2 regions of the Streptococcus sp. 116-D4 genome follow, and region 2 is predicted to be linked to the other one. Evidence: predicted binding sites of a transcription regulator. Region 2 holds the regulator's gene; the other holds the start of a gene.
What was found. The regulator CtsR, encoded in region 2, represses protease genes until heat stress. The targets are predictions, from matches to a motif close to TTGGTCAAAAAAGGTCAAANA.
Positions count from the first base shown of each region.

Region 1: a site for CtsR is predicted at 2,063-2,083, ahead of UKS_RS03985 (ATP-dependent Clp protease ATP-binding subunit). Genes of this name have one in related genera too.

Region 1 is NZ_AP021887.1:771,006-778,465, reverse strand. It holds gene UKS_RS04000 (amino acid ABC transporter ATP-binding protein) at 54-788, opposite strand; gene UKS_RS03995 (amino acid ABC transporter permease) at 788-1,471, opposite strand; gene UKS_RS03990 (DUF1797 family protein) at 1,662-1,892, shown strand; gene UKS_RS03985 (ATP-dependent Clp protease ATP-binding subunit) at 2,122-4,380, shown strand; gene UKS_RS03980 (NUDIX hydrolase) at 4,510-4,962, shown strand; gene UKS_RS03975 (DUF1827 family protein) at 5,021-5,320, shown strand; gene ezrA (septation ring formation regulator EzrA) at 6,122-7,460, opposite strand, start outside.
Region 2 is NZ_AP021887.1:1,894,487-1,901,946, reverse strand. It holds gene UKS_RS09470 (ABC transporter permease) at 1-139, shown strand, start outside; gene UKS_RS09465 (ABC transporter substrate-binding protein) at 177-1,184, shown strand; gene UKS_RS09460 (ABC transporter ATP-binding protein) at 1,184-1,912, shown strand; gene UKS_RS09455 (CtsR family transcriptional regulator) at 2,031-2,489, shown strand; gene UKS_RS09450 (ATP-dependent Clp protease ATP-binding subunit) at 2,491-4,923, shown strand; gene UKS_RS09445 (AAA family ATPase) at 5,071-6,129, shown strand; gene pnuC (nicotinamide riboside transporter PnuC) at 6,139-6,918, shown strand; gene UKS_RS09435 (NUDIX domain-containing protein) at 6,920-7,460, shown strand, end outside.

The sequences.
Region 1 (7,460 bases), 820 kb from region 2:
AAAAAGCTCGGGTCGAGCTTTTCACTAATCTTGTCTTAAAATTTTAAAATAGATTATAAAACCTTACTCAAGAAGTCCTTAGTCCGTTGTTCTTGGGTTTGTTCAAAAATCTGTTCAGGTGTTCCGTCTTCAACAACCACACCGTCTGCCATAAAGATAACACGATCTGCCACCTCACGAGCAAATCCCATCTCATGTGTTACGATAACCATGGTCATCCCTGTCTTGGCTAGGTCTTGCATAACAGTCAACACCTCACCTACCATCTCAGGGTCCAGGGCTGAAGTTGGCTCGTCAAAGAACAAAACATCAGGTTCCATAGCTAAACCACGCGCAATAGCAATCCGCTGTTGCTGGCCACCTGACAAACTCTGTGGATAAGCAGTTGCCTTATCTGGTAAACCAACTTTTTCCAAAAGTTCCTGAGCTCTTTTCTCAGCAACGGCCTTGCTTTCACCTTTGGTCTTGATAGGAGACAAGGTGATATTTTCCATCACAGTCATATTAGGAAAGAGATTAAATTGTTGGAAAACCATGCCCATCTTCTCACGCATGGCAAACAGGTTATTCTTCTTGTCTGTAATATCGACTCCCTCAAAGATAACCCTCCCCTTAGTCGCTTCTTCCAATAAATTCATAGAGCGAAGCAAGGTAGATTTCCAACTCCCTGAAGGACCGATAATAACGACAACTTCTCCTTTTTTAATCTCGAGGTTGATGTCCTTCAATACTTCATTCTTTCCAAAAGATTTATGTAAATTTTCAATTTTCATCAAGGTTTCTGTCATTATTTCTTATCTCCTTGTCCCATACGTTTTTCAAAAGCTTTCAAGGCCACTGTCAAAATAGAGGTCATAATCAAGTAATAAAAGGCTGCAAATAAAAGTGGTGTTAAAGGTAGATAGGTTGTTGTAGAAACTGTTGTAGCCCCATTCCACAACTCCATAACACCGATAGCTGACAAGAGGGAACTATCCTTGATAATAGTGATAAATTCGTTCCCCAATGCTGGCAAAATATTTTTGATAGCTTGTGGCAAAATCACGTAGCGCATCGCATTTTTAGGACGAATTCCTAGAGAATAGGCCGCCTCTAACTGCCCCTTAGGAACCGCATTAATCCCGGCACGAACAGTCTCAGAAACATAAGCACCACTGTTCATTGAGATAATCAAAATCCCTGGAATCAGACGAGAGAGATCAACACCCAAAATCCCAACCTGAATAGTCGGAGCATTGATGTGCATAAGGGCAAAGGCAATCATAATCTGAACCATCATCGGTGTCCCACGGAAAATCCAAACGTACAAGTTGGCGAGCCAAACAAGCGGTTTAAACTTTGATCGTTGTCCAAAAGCCAAGACAACACCCAAAATAGTTCCCAAAAAGACAACACAGATAGAAATGAGAACCGTCACAACAGCCCCATAGTTAAAATAAGGTAAATACTTAGGTAAAAAAGAAAAATTCATAGTCACACTGCTTTCTAAAATAGAATACTGTATGATTATAACATGGATTGAATTAAAATTCAAATATTTGGTTTAATTTATTCAAAAAATCTTAAAACTGGTAGAATTAGCGAGAAATCTTAGTTTTTTCTAGTCAAGTTGACCTCCTTTATGGTAAAATAGTAACGATAAGAAATGAAGGAGAATCAAAATGGAATCACATTTGGTTAGAATCATCAACCGCCTTGAAGCAATGACAAAAGACGGTGGAAATTTAAAACGTAATTTTGAACGCGAAGGAGTTGTTGTTGCAGAAGTTGCATATAGCCACGACGAAGAAAATGGCTCAATCTTTACCCTCCGTGATGTCGAGGCTCGCGAAACTTATACATTTGACAGCATTGACTTGATTGCAATGGAGATTTACGAACTCCTTTACTAGTACAAAACAAGCTGGGGTACACCCTGCATGTCTTACCAAAATCCTTTTTGTCTCACAAATAGGATTTTTTTATAGGTCAAATTCACAAAGAATTTCATTGTAACAACTTCTCAAAGCTTCAATCTTTTTACTTGCTTTACACCTCAATCCTGTTATAATGAGAGTATAGAAATTTGACTATTTTTGACCTTTCGACAGGTCAGGCTAAAGAAAGAAATGAGGTAGATGTATGCTTTGTCAAAACTGTAAAATCAACGACTCAACAATCCATCTTTATACCAATCTCAATGGAAAGCAAAAACAAATTGACCTCTGTCAAAACTGCTATAAGATTATCAAAACAGATCCTAACAATAGCCTCTTTAAAGGTATAACGGATCTGAACAATCATGATTTTGATCCCTTTGGTGATTTCTTCAATGACCTAAACAATTTTAGACCTTCTAACAACACTCCTCCGACTCCCCCAACCCAATCAGGTGGAGGTTACGGTGGAAATGGCGGTTATGGTTCCAAAAATCGTGGACCTGCTCAGACTCCGCCACCTAACCAAGAAAAAGGCCTGCTGGAAGAATTTGGTATCAACGTAACTGAAATTGCCCGTCGTGGGGATATTGACCCCGTTATTGGACGCGACGATGAAATTATCCGTGTCATCGAAATTCTAAATCGCAGAACCAAGAATAATCCTGTCCTTATCGGTGAACCAGGTGTCGGAAAAACTGCAGTTGTCGAAGGTCTAGCCCAGAAGATTGTCGATGGCGATGTTCCACACAAACTCCAAGGTAAACAAGTCATCCGTCTGGATGTGGTTAGCCTAGTACAAGGAACAGGTATCCGAGGACAATTTGAAGAACGCATGCAAAAACTCATGGAAGAAATTCGCAAACGTGAGGACATCATCCTCTTTATCGATGAGATCCATGAAATTGTCGGTGCGGGATCTGCGGGCGATGGCAATATGGATGCAGGAAATATCCTCAAGCCCGCCCTTGCTCGTGGGGAACTGCAACTGGTCGGCGCTACTACCCTCAATGAATACCGTATTATTGAAAAGGATGCTGCCCTAGAACGTCGTATGCAGCCTGTTAAGGTCGATGAACCAACTGTGGACGAAACAATTACTATCCTCAAAGGAATTCAAAAGAAATACGAAGATTACCACCACGTTCAATATACCGATGCTGCAATTGAAGCAGCGGCAACTCTTTCCAATCGTTACATCCAAGATCGCTTCTTACCTGACAAGGCCATTGACCTCCTAGATGAAGCTGGTTCTAAGATGAACTTGACCTTGAATTTTGTGGATCCTAAAGTCATTGATCAGCGCTTGATTGAGGCTGAAAATCTCAAATCCCAAGCTACACGAGAGGAAGATTTTGAGAAGGCCGCCTACTTCCGCGACCAGATTGCCAAGTATAAGGAAATGCAAAAGAAAAAGGTCACAGACCAAGATACTCCTATCATCAGCGAGAAAACCATTGAGCATATTATCGAGCAGAAAACAAACATCCCTGTTGGTGATTTAAAAGAGAAAGAACAATCTCAACTCATCCATCTAGCCGAAGACCTCAAGTCTCATGTTATTGGACAAGATGATGCTGTCGATAAGATTGCCAAGGCTATTCGCCGTAATCGTGTCGGTCTCGGTACGCCTAACCGCCCAATCGGAAGCTTCCTCTTCGTCGGGCCAACTGGTGTCGGTAAGACAGAACTTTCCAAACAACTAGCTATCGAACTCTTTGGTTCTGCTGACAGTATGATTCGCTTTGATATGAGTGAATATATGGAAAAACACAGTGTGGCTAAATTAGTCGGCGCCCCTCCAGGTTATGTCGGCTACGACGAGGCTGGGCAATTAACTGAAAAAGTCCGCCGTAATCCATATTCTCTTATTCTCTTGGATGAAGTAGAGAAAGCCCATCCAGATGTTATGCACATGTTCCTCCAGGTCTTGGATGATGGTCGTTTGACAGATGGGCAAGGACGCACCGTTAGCTTCAAGGATACCATCATCATCATGACTTCAAATGCTGGGACTGGAAAAGCCGAAGCTAGCGTTGGATTTGGAGCTGCTAGAGAAGGACGTACCAACTCTGTTCTCAGTGAACTCGGTAACTTCTTTCGCCCAGAGTTTATGAATCGTTTTGATGGGATTATCGAATTTAAGGCTCTCAGCAAGGACAACCTCCTTCAGATTGTCGAGCTCATGCTAGCAGATGTTAACAAACGCCTTTCTAACAACAACATTCATTTAGATGTAACTGACAAGGTCAAGGAAAAATTGGTTGACCTAGGCTATGATCCAAAAATGGGAGCACGCCCACTTCGTCGTACTATTCAAGACTATATTGAGGACGCAATCACTGATTACTACCTTGAAAATCCAAGCGAAAAAGACCTAAAAGCAGTTATGACTAGCAAGGGCAAGATTCAAATTAAGTCTGCCAAAAAAGCTGAAGTTGAAACTTCTGAAAAAGAAGTATAAATACTATAGAAAAAGAGTAGAAAATGAAAATTTTCTACTCTTTTTTACTAAAATAACAATAAGTTCTTGACAGCTCAGCCTTTGTCCATTAAGATAATAATAAAGATATTAGATAATGAGGAAAATGCAATGGCAACCCCAACTTTCGGAGAAAAAAAAGAGAATGTGACCTACCAGCACCGCTATGGTGTCTACGCAGTTATTCCTGATCCAGAAAAAAAACAAATAGTTTTAGTTCAAGCGCCTAATGGCGCTTGGTTCTTACCAGGTGGCGAAATCGAAGCAGGTGAAAATCATCAGGAAGCCCTAAAGCGTGAATTGATTGAAGAGCTTGGTTTCACAGCTGAAATTGGTACCTATTACGGACAAGCTGACGAATATTTCTACTCTCGTCACCGTGACACCTACTACTACAATCCTGCCTACCTCTATGAAGCGACTTCTTTCAAAGAAGTGCAAAAGCCACTAGAGGACTTTAATCATATCGCCTGGTTCCCTATTGACGAGGCTATTGAAAATCTCAAACGTGGTAGCCATAAATGGGCAATCCAATCTTGGAAAAAACAGCATAAGATTGACTAAATCAAGCTACTTTATTTAAAAAGTGCTATAATAGAATTAGAAAATCGGAGGAAATGTTATGAAGCTTATCAATACAACAAACTCACACTCGCAACTTGTAAAAAGCCAGCTAGAAAGTACAGATGCAACCCTTGTTGAAGTTTATTCTGCAGGTAATACAGATGTTATTTTTACCCAAGCTCCACTTCACTATGAAATCCTCATCTCAAACAAACACCGCGCTATTCGCGAACCTGAAATCGAAGCTATTCAAGAATTTTTCTTGAAACGTAAAATTAATAAGGACTCTATTGATGAGGCCAATATCAAAACCCTCTATTCAGAAAAATTAATTGGAATTTCGATTCCAACCAAATAAAATCTTGAAGAGATTAAAAATTCTTTTGAACCTTATGGAACAAAAATAGGTTTATTTTGATTTTTAAATCGTCTCTAATTGTTTATCTTGAAATTCTATCATACACGATTTTATAGATAACAAAGGAGACAAGCCTGGGAGACATGATATATCAAGAGGCAAGACTTGAAGAATACGAAAACATTGGAAATCTACAAGCCAACTCCTTTCTTGACTCTCCCTTTTTAACGATTATAATTGATATCCTAAAGAAATCTGATTATAATCCTAGTTTTGTAGAAACATTACAAATTTTGCTCACTGGAGTCTATATTAAAAAGGGACATTGTTTAATTGCGTAACAAGAAGGGTAATGACAAGCAATTACCCTTTTGTAACAAAAAAATTTCTGTATACTAACCTATCTACGAAATGGTGGGACAAACATTTTTCGCTACATTCAACCACGAAATCTTTTTAAATACTTTGACTTTATAAAACGTTCAAAAAACATTTAGAACAATCAGAAGAGTTTGGTTGGTATCTGATGACTTTAGCTGTTGATACAGCAAGTAAGGGGTAGGACTTTTCTGACACATGGGATTGAACCCTATGTCAAATCAAAAGGCTCTAAGCACTTGGTTTTCATTACCTGCACAGCTAAAAATACCTCACTCTACGAAAAAATGATTATGTCCTACTAGAGTTTATTGAGCTAGAATACGGTTCAAAAATCAATTGCTAACTAGGAATTTTTAAAACAAAGAATAAATAAAAAAGATTTGGTTCTGCATCTCACAGAACCAAATCTTTTTTATTATGTTAGAAACGAATCGTTTCACGTGTTTTTTCGTATGAAGTAACAAAACGGTTGGTTACACCTGGTTCTGCAACTTCCAAAGCTTGCGAAATTTTATCAAATGAAGCATGATAATCAAATTCTTTTTCAAAAATTTCTAATGATTCATTAAAGGCTTCTTGAATTCGATCATCAAATGAGCGATAACGGTTCGAATACTGTAGCAATTGTTCTGTCAATGTTGCATATTGAACAATATTATAGGTTCCTTCTTCAAGTGCTTCCATATCATTTGTTGTAATTTCAAGCATACGGTTCACAGCTTCGATATTGACCCGAGCTTCTTCTAGCTCAGCCATCAACTCTTCAGTATGGTTACTTGCTGTAAAGAACAACTGTAAGAAATTCTGAGGAATACCTGGAAGATTGCGTTTTTCCATATATCGCTTAATTGTATGAAGACGATTAACATAAACATTTGCTTTCTGACGAGCATTGATATCATCTTTTTCAATCTGAGCAAGACGTTGACTAACCGCAACTTGTTCATCTTCAATTTCCTTCAAAGTCGCTTGTAAGTTTTCCAAATGATCTTCAAGGAGTGAATAAGGTTCAGAATGTTCATCTTGTTCAGAAGTTAATTCCAATACCGATTCTTCTAAAGATTCTAACTCAGCTTGTAATCTATGAACATGACTAATATCCGTTTCAGATAGTAGATAATTGTTACTTAATCGTTGAATATCTTCCACTAAAACAGCATTACTATCTTTCATGTGTTTCAAATATGTAGGAAGGGTTGCAACTAAGCCTTCTACTACTTTTTGAGCAGCGATTTCTCGTGTAAAGATATCATAGAGTGAATTAATTTCTTCTTGAACTTGAGTATTTTCATACTCAGCATTATCCAACTCTAATTGTGCAATATTTTCGTGGTTTTTCTTTAAAGCTTCATAAAGCAATTGGAATCGAGATTCAATATCCGTTTCAGCAAAATGATAATTAGCATCTAAAAGTTTACGGTAACCGTCTTCCAAATCTTCCAATTGATCAGGTAGCTCGTTAGATAATGTTTTTACAATCGCTGGCAGGCGGTCAACAATGTGACTCAAAGCCAAGATATGATTTTCAGCATTATCCAAAATCACAGCAGCTTCTACTGGGTCACCTGAAGTATTTAAAGTAACAAACTGAGAAAACTCTGATTGGATATTTTCCAATTGTTTCTCAATTTCAGCTAAACCTTGGCCATATTCTTCAGAATGATCAGCCACTCGGTGTTGCAACTCTTCAAACAAGTCCAAGGTATGAAGAACACGTCCACTATTTTTAGACTCTTGTTTCTCCAAATCTGCCAAAGCA
Region 2 (7,460 bases):
CTATATGATTCAGTCAAAGAAACTGTTTCAGTATGATACCATGTTTGCTATTATTATTCTGGTATCGATTATCAGCCTTCTCGGTATGAAGCTGGTTGATGTCAGTGAAAAATATGTGATTAAATGGAAACGTACTTAAAATAGAGCGTTTTGTAAAAAGAAAAGAGGAAATCAAAATGAAAAAAACATGGAAAGTGTTTTTAACTGTTTTAACAGCTCTTCTAGCTGTTGTGCTTGTGGCCTGTGGTCAAGGAACTGCTTCTAAGGATAATAAGGAAGCAGAACTTAAGAAGATTGACTTTATCCTAGACTGGACACCAAATACCAACCACACCGGACTTTATGTAGCCAAAGAAAAAGGTTATTTCAAAGAAGCTGGAGTGGATGTTGATTTGAAATTGCCACCAGAAGAAAGCTCATCAGACCTAGTTATCAATGGTAAGGCACCGTTTGCTATCTATTTCCAAGACTACATGGCTAAGAAATTGGAAAAAGGGGCAGGAATTACAGCCGTTGCAGCAATCGTTGAGCACAATACATCAGGAATCATCTCTCGTAAGTCTGACAATGTAACCAGTCCAAAAGACTTAGTTGGTAAGAAATACGGAACTTGGAATGACCCAACTGAACTTGCTATGTTGAAAACCTTGGTAGAATCTCAAGGTGGAGACTTTGAAAAAGTTGAAAAAGTACCAAATAATGATTCAAACTCGATCACACCGATTGCCAATGGGGTCTTTGATACTGCTTGGATCTACTACGGTTGGGATGGTATCCTTGCTAAATCGCAAGGTGTAGATGCTAACTTCATGTATTTGAAAGACTACGTTAAAGAATTTGACTACTATTCACCAGTTATCATTGCTAACAATGACTATCTGAAAGACAACAAAGAAGAAGCTCGTAAAGTCATCCAAGCTATCAAAAAAGGCTACCAATATGCCATGGAGCATCCAGAGGAAGCAGCTGATATCCTCATCAAAAATGCACCTGAACTCAAGGAAAAACGTGACTTTGTCATCGAATCTCAAAAATACTTGTCAAAAGAATATGCTAGCGACAAGGAAAAATGGGGACAATTTGATGCAGCTCGCTGGAATGCCTTCTACAAATGGGATAAAGAAAATGGAATCCTCAAGGAAGACTTGACAGATAAAGGATTTACCAACGAATTTGTAAAATAATGACAGAAATTAGACTAGAACACGTAAGCTACGCCTACGATGATGAAAAGATTTTAGAGGATATTAACCTACAAGTGACTTCAGGTGAAGTGGTTTCTATCTTAGGCCCAAGTGGTGTAGGAAAGACCACCCTCTTTAATCTAATCGCTGGGATTTTAGAAGTTCAGTCAGGGAGAATTGTCCTTGATGGGGAGGAAAATCCCAAAGGGCGCGTGAGTTATATGTTGCAAAAGGATCTGCTCTTGGAGCACAAGACGGTGCTTGGTAATATCATTCTTCCCCTCTTGATTCAAAAGGTGGATAAGGCAGAAGCTATTGCTCGTGCAGATGAAATTCTTGCGACCTTCCAGTTGACAGCTGTCAGAGATAAATACCCTCATGAACTCAGTGGTGGGATGCGCCAGCGTGTGGCCTTGCTTCGTACCTATCTTTTCGGGCACAAGCTCTTTCTTTTAGATGAGGCCTTTAGCGCCTTGGATGAGATGACCAAGATGGAACTCCACGCTTGGTATCTTGAGATTCACAAGCAGTTGCAGCTAACAACCTTGATCATCACGCATAGTATCGAGGAGGCCCTCAATCTCAGTGACCGCATCTATATCTTGAAAAATCGCCCTGGGCAGATTGTTTCAGAAATTAAACTAGATTGGTCTGAAGATGAGGACAAGGAAGTCCAAAAGATTGCCTACAAACGTCAAATCTTGGCAGAATTAGGCTTAGATAAGTAGAAAAAGAGGGAGTTGGTGAAGATTATCCTTTACCGACGCCCTTTTTCTTTTAAAAATGAGAAAATTTCGGTATAATAGTCAGATAAGGTCAAGGTTCAAAGAGAAAGGTGGGTTTGTAATGAGATTTAAAAATACATCGGATCATATTGAGGCCTACATCAAGGCGATTTTAGATCAATCTGGTATCGTGGAGTTGCAACGGAGTCAGTTGGCAGATACTTTTCAGGTTGTTCCTAGTCAGATTAACTATGTGATCAAGACACGCTTTACGGAAAGTAGAGGCTACTTGGTTGAAAGTAAGCGTGGTGGCGGAGGTTATATTCGTATAGGACGGATTGAGTTTTCTAGTCATCATGAAATGCTCAGGGAGCTGCTTTACTCAATTGGTGAGCGACTCAGTCAAGAGATTTATGAAGATATTCTACAGCTTTTGGTTGAGCAGGAATTGATGACCAAGCAAGAGATGAATTTGCTGGTAGCAGTAGCTTTGGATCGCGTTCTAGGAGAAGAAGCTCCAATCCTTCGTGCTAATATGCTACGACAGGTCATACAAGAGGTAGATAGAAAAGGGAAGTAAGATGAACTATTCAAAAGCATTGAATGAATGTATCGAAAGTGCCTACATGGTGGCTAGCCATTTTGGAGCTCGTTATCTAGAGTCTTGGCACTTGTTGATTGCCATGTCCAATCACAGTTATAGTGTGGCCGGGGCGACTTTAAATGATTATCCATATGAGATGGACCGTTTAGAAGAGGTGGCTTTGGAACTGACTGAAACGGACTATAGCCAGGATGAAACCTTTACGGAATTGCCGTTTTCTCATCGTTTGCAGGTTCTTTTTGACGAAGCAGAGTATGTAGCATCAGTGGTCCATGCTAAGATGCTAGGGACAGAGCATGTCCTTTATGCGATTTTGCATGATGGCAATGCCTTGGCGACTCGTATCTTGGAGAGGGCTGGTTTTTCTTATGAAGACAAGAAAGATCAGGTCAAGATTGCTGCTCTTCGTCGAAATTTAGAAGAACGGGCAGGCTGGACTCGTGAAGACCTCAAGGCTTTACGCCAACGCCATCGTACAGTAGCTGACAAGCAAAATTCTATGGCGAATATGATGGGCATGCCCCAGACTTCAAGTGGTGGTCTCGAGGACTATACGCATGATTTGACAGAGCAAGCGCGTTCTGGCAAGTTAGAGCCAGTCATCGGTCGGGACAAGGAAATCTCACGTATGATTCAAATCTTGAGTCGGAAGACCAAGAATAATCCTGTCTTGGTTGGGGATGCAGGTGTCGGGAAAACTGCTCTGGCGCTTGGTCTTGCTCAGCGTATTGCTAGAGGGGATGTGCCTGCGGAAATGGCTAAGATGCGCGTGTTAGAGCTTGATTTGATGAATGTTGTTGCAGGGACACGCTTCCGTGGTGACTTTGAAGAACGCATGAACAATATCATAAAGGATATTGAAGAAGATGGCCAAGTCATCCTCTTTATCGATGAACTTCATACCATCATGGGTTCTGGTAGTGGAATTGACTCAACTCTAGATGCGGCCAATATCTTGAAGCCAGCCTTGGCGCGTGGAACTTTGAGAACAGTTGGTGCCACCACTCAAGAAGAGTACCAAAAACACATTGAAAAAGATGCGGCCCTTTCTCGTCGATTCGCCAAAGTGACGATTGAAGAGCCAAGTGTGGCAGACAGCATGGCCATTTTGCAAGGTTTGAAAGCGACCTATGAGAAGCATCATCGTGTGCAAATCACAGATGATGCGGTTGAAACAGCTGTCAAGATGGCTCATCGTTACTTGACTAGTCGTCACTTGCCAGACTCCGCTATTGATCTTTTGGATGAGGCAGCAGCAACAGTGCAAAATAAGGCTAAGCATGTAACAGCAGACGATTCTGGCTTGAGTTCAGCTGACAAGGCCTTGATGGATGGCAAGTGGAAACAAGCAGCTCAGCTAATCGTAAAAGAAGAGGAATTGCCTGTCTATCAAGACTTGGTAACAGAGTCTGATATTTTGACCACCTTAAGTCGCTTGTCAGGTATTCCAGTCCAAAAACTGACTCAGACTGATGCTAAGAAATACTTAAACTTGGAAGCTGAACTGCACAAACGTGTCATCGGTCAAGATCAAGCTGTTTCAAGTATTAGCCGTGCCATTCGCCGCAACCAGTCAGGGATTCGCAGTCATAAGCGTCCTATTGGTTCCTTTATGTTCTTAGGGCCTACAGGTGTCGGGAAGACTGAATTGGCCAAGGCTCTGGCAGAAGTTCTTTTTGACGACGAATCAGCTCTTATCCGCTTTGATATGAGTGAGTATATGGAGAAATTCGCAGCCAGCCGTCTCAATGGAGCTCCTCCGGGTTATGTTGGTTACGAAGAAGGTGGGGAGTTGACCGAGAAGGTTCGCAATAAACCATACTCTGTTCTCCTCTTTGACGAGGTAGAAAAGGCCCACCCAGACATCTTTAATGTGCTCTTGCAGGTCTTGGATGACGGTGTCTTGACCGATAGCAAGGGCCGCAAGGTTGACTTTTCAAATACCATTATCATCATGACGTCAAACCTTGGTGCGACAGCCCTTCGGGATGACAAGACAGTTGGATTTGGGGCAAAGGATATTCGTTTTGACCAGGAAAATATGGAAAAACGCATGTTTGAAGAGCTGAAAAAAGCTTATAGACCTGAGTTTATCAACCGTATTGATGAAAAGGTGGTCTTCCATAGCCTTTCTAGCGATCATATGCAGGAAGTGGTGAAGATTATGGTCAAACCTTTAGTGGCAAGTTTGGCTGAAAAAGGCATTGACTTGAAATTACAAGCTTCCGCACTGAAATTGTTGGCCAATCAAGGATATGACCCAGAGATGGGAGCTCGTCCGCTTCGCAGAACCCTACAAACAGAAGTGGAAGACAAGTTGGCAGAACTTCTTCTCAAGGGAGAATTAGAGGCAGGCAACACACTTAAGATTGGTGTTAAAGCAGGCCAGTTAAAATTTGATATTGTATAAAAATGGAGAATCAGGAGCAATCTTGATTCTCTTTTTTGCTACTTTTTTATAAAAAATAATAAAAAACTATTGACAAAGCAAAAATATAGTTTATAATAAAAACATAGATAATGAAAATATCAAAAAATATAAAAAGGCTATACGTTTATGAAAAAGAAAACAGCAGTGGTATTTGGAACCTTTGCTCCACTTCATCAAGGACATATCGATTTGATCCAGCGAGCCAAGCGGCAGTGTGACCGGGTCTGGGTTGTCGTTTCAGGCTATGAGGGAGACCGAGGGGAGCAGGTAGGGTTAACGCTTCAAAAAAGATTTCGCTATATCCGAGAGGCTTTTCGTGATGACGAGTTGACCTCTGTCTGCAAATTAGATGAAACCAATCTTCCCCGTTACCCTATGGGTTGGCAGGAGTGGTTGAATCAGATGTTAGCGGAGATTTCTTATAATGAAACCCAGCAAGAACTAATCTTCTTTGTGGGAGAAGCAGACTACCAGCAAGAATTGTCTAATCGTGGTTTTGAGACTGTCTTGCAAGAAAGAAAATTTGGTATCTCAGCGACTATGATTCGTGAAAATCCAAGCAAATATTGGAAATATATTGCTCAACCTTTCCGACGTCAGTTTACAAAGAAAGTGTTGATTATGGGAAGTGCCAGCAATGGGAAGACCACTCTGGCTAAGGATTTGGCAAGGTATTACGATGCGCCCGTTAGTCTGGAATATGCGCGTGAGTACCAGATCAAAAACAATGTCCGCGATGATGAATTGACTCCAAAGGATTACTATTATCTCCTTTTAGGGCAGTATGACCAGACCTCTAAGTTAATCGATAGCAATGCCAATAGGGGACTGGTAATAGCAGACACCAACTCCTTAGTAACCAAGGGCTACTATGATTATTACATGGAGACTGAGGATCAAGAGGACTTATCGGGAGAGACTTTTGATAATCTCTTTGTCTCGATTTTGGCTAAGGAAAAATGGGACTTGATTCTCTTTGTGCAACCTGTCGGCTCCTATGTCAATGATGGATTTAGAGATATGACCATGGCAGAAGACCATATTCGTCATAGTTTTTCCCAGCATTTGGACCAGATGAGGGAGCAATATCTAGGCAATATTCCTCATGTTTATCTAGCTGATGACTATCTAGGAAATTATGAAGCAGCAAAAGTGGCTATTGATGCCATCTACCAAGCAGATTAGGAGAAAAATATGAAAAAATTAACTGAAAAAATCACACAATTTATCGAAAACTTTAAAAATGTTCATGCAGAAGCTCGTAAGATCGGGTTTGCAGGAATCATGAGCCTGCTCTGGAAAGATCTCTTTGTCGGCCGTAGCCTTTTCCAGTGGTTGTATCTCATCGCCTTGTCAAGTGTTCCCTTGATCTTGGAATTCACTCAAAATATAGATAGTCACGATTGGTTAAGCTTGTTTGCATCTTGGACTGGGATTGTCTGTGTTATCTTAGTAGCAGAAGGACGTGCAAGCAATTATCTCTTCGGGGCTATTAACTCAGCTATCTATTTGGTTTTGGCCATGAATGCGACTTTTTATGGCGAAGTCTTGACGACCGTTTACTTCTTTGTCATGCAGCCGATTGGTCTCTATGCTTGGCTGTCCAACCGTATTAATGACCAAGGAAAAGTAGAAGAATCTCACTTTGAAGCCAAGAAATTATCTGTTTTTGATTGGCTCAAGTACTTAGCCTTGACTGCTATCATCTGGATTGGCATGGGATTAGCTTACCAAAGTATCCATAGTGCTCGCCCTTTCCGTGATAGTGTTACCGATGCGACCAATGGTGTTGGTCAGCTCTTGATGACACGTCTTTACCGTGAGCAGTGGATTTTCTGGATTGCAACCAATCTCTTTAGTATTTATCTCTGGTGGGGTGAAAACATCCATATCCAAGGAATGTACTGGGTCTACACCATCAATAGTCTAGTCGGTTGGTACCAATGGACCAAGGCAGTTCGTAAGGAGGCATAAAATGGAGGACACGATGATTCCAGTAGGGATGACGGAAAAAGAATATTTTGAAATTCATGCGACTGAGAAGGAATTTTTAGACTGGTACTGCAAACAGGATCTTCCTCAGTATGAAAAACCGAGCGTGACGGTGGATATGGTAGCTTATTGCTTTGTCGACGGAAAAATCAAGCTCTTATTAATTCGCCGCAAGGCTCACCCTTATCAAAACTGTTTGGCCTTAGTTGGAGGATTTATGGACAAGGACGAAGATGCTGCGCATGCCTGTCAGCGTGAGGTGAGAGAAGAAGTCAATCTCGATCTTCCTTTGGAAAAAATTGAGCAATTGATGACCGTATCGACCCCCGGCCGTGACCCCCGGGGCTGGACAGTGACCATTGCCCACTTGGTTTATCTGCCTAGTCGTGCATTAGAACTTGTTCAAGCAGGAGACGATGCCAAGGATGTCGTTTTCGTAGATGTCGATTTTCAGACAGGCAAGTGCTTCTTAGAGGGAGTAGAGTTGGAGGAGCAAGCCTTCGCTTTTGACCATTATGCCATTA